Regions from separate parts of the Serratia entomophila genome, predicted to be linked through region 2. Evidence: predicted binding sites of a transcription regulator. Region 2 holds the regulator's gene; the other holds the start of a gene.
What was found. Region 2 encodes CRP, which controls carbon source genes, mostly activating them, when cyclic AMP is high. Its sites were predicted from a motif close to ATGTGANNNNNNTCACAT; they were not measured.
Positions count from the first base shown of each region.

Region 1: KHA73_RS22885 (PTS mannitol transporter subunit IICBA) is a predicted target of CRP. The motif match lies at 1,935-1,952, and genes of this name have one in related genera.

Region 1 is NZ_CP082787.1:4,782,410-4,786,424, forward strand. Features, by position in the region: gene KHA73_RS22885 (PTS mannitol transporter subunit IICBA) at 1-1,758, opposite strand, end outside; gene KHA73_RS22890 (DUF3053 domain-containing protein) at 2,303-3,022, opposite strand; gene glyS (glycine--tRNA ligase subunit beta) at 3,320-4,015, opposite strand, start outside.
Region 2 is NZ_CP082787.1:199,177-203,191, forward strand. Features, by position in the region: gene KHA73_RS00825 (YccS/YhfK family putative transporter) at 1-1,456, opposite strand, end outside; gene crp (cAMP-activated global transcriptional regulator CRP) at 1,508-2,140, opposite strand; gene KHA73_RS00835 (OsmC family protein) at 2,521-2,928, shown strand; gene KHA73_RS00840 (phosphoribulokinase) at 2,972-3,841, opposite strand.

The DNA.
Region 1 (4,015 bases), 410 kb from region 2:
CACTTCATCCTCTTCGTCGCCAAAACGCACGCCCTGAGGATACTGGCAGAACACCACGCCGGTGCGCAGCACCCGATCCTTGGCTTCGATAGTGCCGTGCGGCACGGCGATCGACTCGCCCAGATAGGTGGAGGTGAGTTTTTCACGCTCCAGCATCGCCGCGACGTATTCCGGCTCGACGTAGCCGCCCTTCACCAGCTGCTCGCCGGCGAAGCGGATCGCCTGTTCTTTGTCGCTGGCCTGCAGGTTGAGGAACACGTTGCTCTCGCTCAGCTTGAACAGGTTCTGTTCGCTGGCTTCAAAGCTGTCGTCGGGCGCGCCGATCACCTTCTGCTGGTGGTCGGTGGTTTTATTGGCCGCCAGCAGGCGCTCGACCAGATCGCTGTACAGCTTGCTGTCGAGGAAATTGGTCAGCGAAATATGCTGCGCCTGCGGCGCATGACGCATGGCGCGCTCGGTCAGATCGCGGTGAGTGATCACCAGGTCGACGTCGTCCGGCAGGTTATTGATGGCGCTGTTGGTCACCGAGATGTTGTTCAGCCCGGCGTCGGCCACTTTCTTGCGCAGCACCCCGGCGCCCATGGCGCTGGAGCCCATGCCGGCGTCGCAGGCAACGATGATTTTGCGCACGGTGGTCAGGTCGCCGTCCACCGCTGCGTGCGCCGCTGCGCCGCCTTTAGACTGAGACTTCATCTCCTGCATGCGGCGTGTAGCTTCTTCCAGATCGTCGTCCTCTTTCACCTTCGAGGTTTTCAACAGCAAGGCGGAGACCACGAAGGATACCGCGAAGGCCGCGACCACCGCCGCAATGTTGGCGAAGTAGGCGCCTTTCGGCGTCATCGCCAGAATCGCCAGAATAGAGCCTGGGGAAGCCGGGGACACCAGGCCGCCGTTCAACAGGGTGAGCGTGAATACGCCGGTCATGCCGCCCAGAATCACCGCCAGCAGCAGGCGCGGGTTCATCAGCACGTACGGGAAATAAATTTCGTGAATACCACCCAGGAAGTGGATGATCGCCGCACCGCCGGCAGACTGCTTGGCGCTGCCGCGGCCGAAGAACATATAGGCCATCAGCACGCCCATGCCCGGGCCCGGGTTGGCTTCAATCAGGAAGAACACCGACTTGCCGGCCTCTGTGGCCTGCTGAATGCCCAGCGGCGAGAAGATGCCGTGGTTGATGGCGTTGTTCAGGAACAGGATTTTCGCCGGCTCGACGAAGATGGACGCCAGCGGCAGCAGGTTGTTCGTCACCATCACGTGCACGCCGGCCGCCAGCAGTTTGGACAGCACCTCCACCAGCGGCCCGATGCCCAGGAAGGCCAGGATCGCCAGCAGCATGCCGATGATGCCGGCGGAGAAGTTGTTCACCAGCATCTCAAAGCCGCTTTTGATCTTGCCGTCTACCCAGCGGTCAAAATGCTTGATAGCCCAGCCGCCTAACGGGCCGGCAATCATGGCGCCGAGGAACATCGGCATATCGGCGCCGACGATCACGCCCATGGTGGTGATGGCACCGACCACGCCGCCGCGATCGCCGCCCACCAGACGCCCGCCGGTATAACCGATCAGCAACGGCAGCAGGTAGGTGATCATCGGGCCGACCAGCTTGGCCAGGGTTTCATTCGGCAGCCAGCCGGTAGGAATGAATAACGCGGTTATGATACCCCAGGCGATAAAGGCGCCGATGTTGGGCATCACCATGTTGCTCAGAAAGCGGCCAAAGTTTTGCACTTTAACCTTGATGTCTGGTGAAAACATAAAACACACCCCTATTGTTACGCGCTGACAATAGAGCGCGCGATTATTGTTGTGACGATCCGGCCGTGTTTGTTGCCGTATGCGGGATGGACTCTATCACGCTGTTTTTACCGCGCGAACCTCACGGGATTTTTGTGATCACCATCACGCACAACACCCCCACACCTCGTCATTTATAGTGACAAAGATCACATTATTGCCGTGTAAATAAACCACAACGAGAACAAAATGGCGCTATAACGCGCAAAAACGTGATTAAAATCTCACTTTTAGACTGAGAGTTTGTTTTTAAATTGTGACAAATATCACAATTTATTTTGCCCGTGCTGGCCGAATCCAGGCCATGAAGCGATCTTCCCTGTGGACATTCATCTCGCCGGGAAATAGCAATGCGATGAATGAAAGAAAACTACATGACGGAACAGAATGATTAATTGAAGTGTAGTACAAGAAGCGTGGCGCAAGACGCAAGCAAGCTATTGGAAAGGCTGGAAGGAAAGAGCTCAGGCCGGCGAGCCGGCCTGAACTTTAAACAAGAAAAAGCTTACTGAGTCACGCTCTGAATGGTCTTCTGCGCGTTCAGCAGATCCTGCTGCTTGGCCACCAGGTTCGACATCATGGTGTTGTACTGCGTCGCCTGCTGAGCGGTGCGGAACTGAACGCCATTATTGTTGAAGCTGACCTGATTGCCCTGGGTCTGCAAGAAATCGCCAACCTGCACCAGATCCTGCACGAAGCCGGCGGTGGTCGGGATCGCCGGCATCAGCGCGTTAGCCGGTGCGGTGACGATTTTGTCATACGCCTGGTTATACACCGCTTTCAGATCGTCCGGCAGTTTCAGCGCCGCGCGAGCGGTATCCGCCTGCGATTTGGCCGACTGAATCTGCTGCCCAAGCAGGTTCAACGCCCCTACCGACTGCTGCAGGGCGTCGCGCTTGGTCATATAATCCTGCGCGGTGCGGATCTGGTTAATCTGATCCAGCGCCGGCGTCAGGCTGGCGCCGACGGATTTGGACAACTGCTGGGAAAAGCCGACTAAAATGGCGTAATCGCCGGCATAATTGCCGAACTTCTGTTTCTGATCTTCGCTCAGCGTAGGGATGCTCGCCCCGCTGCGCATGACCGTATTCTGTAAGTAATCAATGAACGCTTTGCGTTGTTCCGGCTCTTTATCGCCGCAGGCGGTCAACTGCATGACCACCAACAATGCCAATACCGGTGCCAACCAACGCGCGAAGCCTCTGCTCTGGATCCCTACCGCCATGTGACATAACTCCTGTTATAAACCTGCTTTTTCATCGGACTCCGTCCCTTTTTCTGCACTCCGTGCGCCTATAAGAATAGATCAACTGACGGCGATCCGATACGCGATTCCGCTTGCGATGAACATTACCGGGCCGGACGCGGCAAAATGCCGTGAACAAAACGCGCTTGCCTTCATCAGCGTCGAGCTATCAGGCGCTTCGTGTCGCCCCCCAAGTCGCCAGGCGACCTTACCTTTGAATTGCGCCTGCGGATATAAAAAAGGCGCCCGCAGGCGCCTTTTCAGGGTGAACAACGATTACTGCAGCACGGAGATATCCGCCACCTGCAGGAACAGCTCGCGCAGCTTGCTCAGCAGCGTCAGACGGTTCACGCGCACTTCCGCGTCGTCCGCCATGACCATCACGTTGTCGAAGAACGCATCCACCGGCTCGCGCAGCGCGGCCAGCTCCACCAGCGCTTCCTGGTAGTTGCCCGCCGCGAAGTACGGCTGCAGCTTGTCGCGCAGCACCACCAGGTGAGTCGCCAGCTGGATCTCAGCCGCGTCCTTCAGCACCGAGGCACGCACGCTGTCGTTCAGCGTATCGGTCGACTTGGCCAGAATATTGGAGACGCGCTTGTTGGCCGCAGCCAGCGCGGCCGCCGCTTCCAGGGTGCGGAAGTGGGTCACCGCCTTGACGCGGGCGTCGAAGTCGGCCGGCCTGGTCGGACGGCGCGCCAGCACCGCCTGAATGGTGTCTACCGCGTGGCCTTCTTCCTGATACCAGGCGCGGAAACGGCCCAGCATGAACTCCACTACGTCGTCGACCACCTTGGCGTTGGTCAGCTTGCTGCCGTACAGGCGCACGGCCTCTTCGGTCAGGGTTTGCAGATCCAGCGGCAGGTTTTTCTCCACGATGATGCGCAGCACGCCCAGCGCGGCGCGGCGCAGGGCGAACGGGTCCTTGTCGCCTTTCGGATGCTGCCCGATGCCGAAGATGCCGGCCAGGGTGTC
Region 2 (4,015 bases):
GGCGCGGCACCAGGAAATGGGTGCCGTTTAGCGCCAGCAGCTGCAGGGTGTACACCGCAGTGATGGTGAAGCCGATCACCGCCAGCCCGTAGTTTTTACGCGAAACCAGGTACGCCAGCAGGGTGATCACCAGCATGATGCCCAGGGTTTCCGCCTCCGGCAGCTGCAGCTGCAGCAGAGCGGCGGCGACCACCAGCCCGGCCAGGGTGCCGAGCGCACGGTGCTGAATGCGCACCCGGGTGGCGTTATAGCCGTTCTGACTCACCAGCATGATGGTCAACAGGATCCAGTAAGGCTTGGGCAGGTTGAAGATCGTGCCCAGGCTGCTGCCGAGCGCCAGCATCACCCCCAGCCGCGCGGCGTTGCGCAGGGCGTTGGATTTGAACGACAGGTAACTGGTCAGCGCCGGCCAGAAAGGCAGGCGGGCCTGGCTGGCCATCAGATCGCGGCGGTACAGCGGATGCTGGGTGCGCAGCAGGCGGGCGATGCGGCTGAAGTGGTAATAGCAGAATTGGCCGACCGGATTGTCGGCATGCTGCGCCGCCACCTTCTCCAGCGCCGCCAGCTCGTGCGCCATATTGAAGCGTTGCGAATGCTGGTGATAGAGGATGTCGCGCGCCACCACGCGCAGCCGCCCGGCAATCACCTGCGCGTTGCGGCGGATAATCGCTTCGGCCTGGCTTTGCTCCACCAGCTTTTGCACTTCTTCCGGCTGATGCAGGCTGACGGTGATATGTTCCTGCAGGTCGAGCGCCACCTGAAAGGCGCGCTGCAGGCGCTTCTGCTCAAGGTTGTCGGCGTGCGGCAGGAAGTTGAGTTGCTGATACAGCAGGCCGATCAGATCCATCACTTTCTGTTGGCGCGCCAGCAGCGGCGGCAGCGCGGTCTGCGGGTCGGTGTGCTGGGTTAGCAGCGAATACTTGGCCTCAAAGTAGTCCGCCAATTCCAGGTACAGCTGATTCAGCGATTCGCGCATCGGCTGTTCCTTCCACAGTGTGAACCAGAACCAGGTGAACAGGCCGTACCAGGCGGTGCCGACGGCGTACAGCAACGGCGCCTGCCAGATAGGCAGGGTGCCGGCCATGCTGAGGGAGAAGATAGCGGCGATCAGCGCCGCAGGCAGCAGCCGGGCGTGCAGCGGGCTGATTTCGCCACTGACGCCGAGCAACAGCGCCAGGCCGAGCATCAGCGCCGGCAGCGGCACCTGCCACAGCAGCGCCTGTTGCAGCAGCAGGCTGCTGAAGGCGAACAGCGAGCCGCCGACGATCAGCCGTTTAAAAAAGCGTTTGTGAGGCGTGTCCAGCCCGGCGATGTTGCAGCAGGCGGGAACCAGTGAAAACAGCAGGCCAAGCTGCAGCTGGCCGATCGCCAGACCAAACAGTACCGGCAGGCACAACACCAGCGTTTGCCGCAGTGCGTAATTGACTTCCGGGTGGTAGATCAGGCGGCGCCACATGGCAGGCAGAGGATAAAAAAACGGCGCATTGCTGCGCCGTTTTTTTAGTGATTAGCGGGTGCCGTAGACGACAATGGTTTTGCCGTGGGCGGAAATCAGGTTTTGATCTTCCAGCATTTTTAGAATACGGCCAACGGTTTCACGCGAGCAGCCGACGATCTGGCCGATTTCCTGGCGGGTGATCTTGATCTGCATGCCGTCCGGGTGGGTCATGGCATCAGGCTGTTTCGCCAGGTTCAGCAGGGTTTGCGCAATGCGGCCGGTAACGTCCAGGAAGGCGAGGTTGCCCACTTTCTCGGAGGTGACCTGCAGGCGGTTCGCCATCTGGGCGGACAGGCGCATCAGGATGTCCGGGTTGACCTGGATCAGCTGACGGAATTTCTTATAGGAAATTTCAGCCACTTCGCAGGCGGTTTTCGCCCGAACCCAGGCGCTGCGCTCCTGGCCTTCTTCAAACAATCCGAGCTCGCCGATGAAGTCCCCCTGGTTCAGGTAGGACAGGATCATCTCTTTACCTTCTTCATCCTTGATCAGCACCGCGACGGAGCCTTTCACGATGTAGTAAAGCGTTTCGGCCTTTTCACCTTGGTGAATCAGCGTACTCTTCGATGGATATTTGTGGATATGGCAATGAGACAGGAACCATTCGAGAGTAGGGTCTGTTTGCGGTTTGCCGAGAACCATTCGCTGTTATCCTCTGTTGTTATCGCTGCCTTGTGTCACAGGGGTCAGAGTTCCCTGTAAAACGTGCCTGTAGCCGCTGTTTGAGCGAGGGCTATCGGCAGGTTTTGAGGCGTGTCATAAATATACGCTGTCGCTCTAGCATATTAACTTGCCGGGAGAGCTGCAAGCTACATTCTGTTAACATACCGGTAAAGGAGCCTTTCCCTGGGCGTTTCCCTGAAATCAATGTCCCGGAAAGATTTATTGCGGCTCTGTTTGTAGCACAGAGTAAGGCGGGTGTCTTGTGTTGTCTCGCTTCAGCATGATTAGCATCAGGTTCCGTTGCCTGTTTCTATGCGAAAGCGTACTCTGATTTTAAGAAATCAACCGGAGTGAGCAGAATGCAGGCAAGAGTTAAATGGGTGGAAGGGTTAACGTTTCTGGGTGAATCGGCTTCCGGCCATCAGGTGCTGATGGATGGCAACGCCGGCGATAAGGCGCCGAGCCCGATGGAAATGGTGCTGATGTCGGTGGGCAGCTGCAGCGCTATCGACGTAGTGTCGATCCTGCAAAAAGGCCGCAACGACGTGCGCGATTGCGAGGTCAAACTCACCTCCGAACGCCGCGAAGAAGCGCCGCGCCTGTTCACCCATATCAACCTGCATTTCATCGTTACCGGCCAGGATCTGACCGACAAGATCGTTGAGCGAGCGGTTAACCTCTCCGCCGAGAAGTACTGCTCGGTAGCGCTGATGCTGAACAAGGCCGCCAGCGTGACCCACAGCTTCGAAATTCGCCAGCCGGCCTGAGTGCTGAAAGGGCGCGGCCCCCCCAGGCCGCGCTCATGTCCGGCTATTCGATCTTCTTGCCTTCCAGCAGCCGTTGCACCAGCGGCGCCATAATCAGCTCCATCGCCAGCCCCATTTTGCCGCCCGGCACCACCAGCGTATTGATATGCGAGATGAAAGAGCCCTGCAGCATCGCCAGCAGGTAGGGGAAGTCAATCTGATCCAGCCCGCGGAAGTGGATCACCACGAAGCTTTCATCCAGCGAAGGAATGGCCTTGGCGGCGAACGGGTTGGAGGTATCGACCGTCGGCACGCGCTGGAAGTTGATATGCGTGCGTGAGAACTGCGGCGTGATGTAGTTGATGTAGTCCTCCATCGAGCGCACCACCGAGTCCATCACCGCCTCGCGCGAATGGCCGCGTTCGCCGGTATCGCGGATCAGCTTTTGGATCCACTCCAGGTTGACGATGGGCACCACGCCGACCAGCAGGTCGACGTGTTTGGCCACGTCGTTGTGTTCGGTGACTACCCCGCCGTGCAGGCCCTCGTAGAACAGCACGTCGGTCGGCGCCGGCAGCGGCTCCCAGGGCGTGAAGGTGCCGGGCACCTGATTGTAGGGCACCGCCTCGTCATAGGTGTGCAGATATTTGCGCGAGCGGCCGGTGCCGTTCTGGCCGTAATCGATAAAGCTTTGCTGCAGCAGGCCGAAGTCGTTGGCCTCGGGGCCGAAATAGCTGATATGCCTGCCCAGATCGCGCGCCTTGCGGATCGCCGCGTCCATTTCCGGCCGGGTGTAGCGGTGGAAGCTGTCGCCTTCCAGCTCCGCTGCGCGGATGTTGAGCTGCTGGAATATTTTGCGGAACGCCACGCTGGTGGTGGTGGTGCCGGCGCCGCTGGAGCCGGTTACCGCGATAACGGGATGTTTGGCAGACATGGTGGTTTTCACTCCGTGTTAAATGCGCCGGCGTCAGAGAAGGGTTATACCCGTCATGCTTCAAGCCGCATCTTTGTTGGCTGCCTTCGTTCACCCCAGTCAGTTACTGGAGTAAGCGCCTGGGAACTCGCTCAGTTGCCGCCTCGATGCAACCCGAATTATTTTGGCTATGCA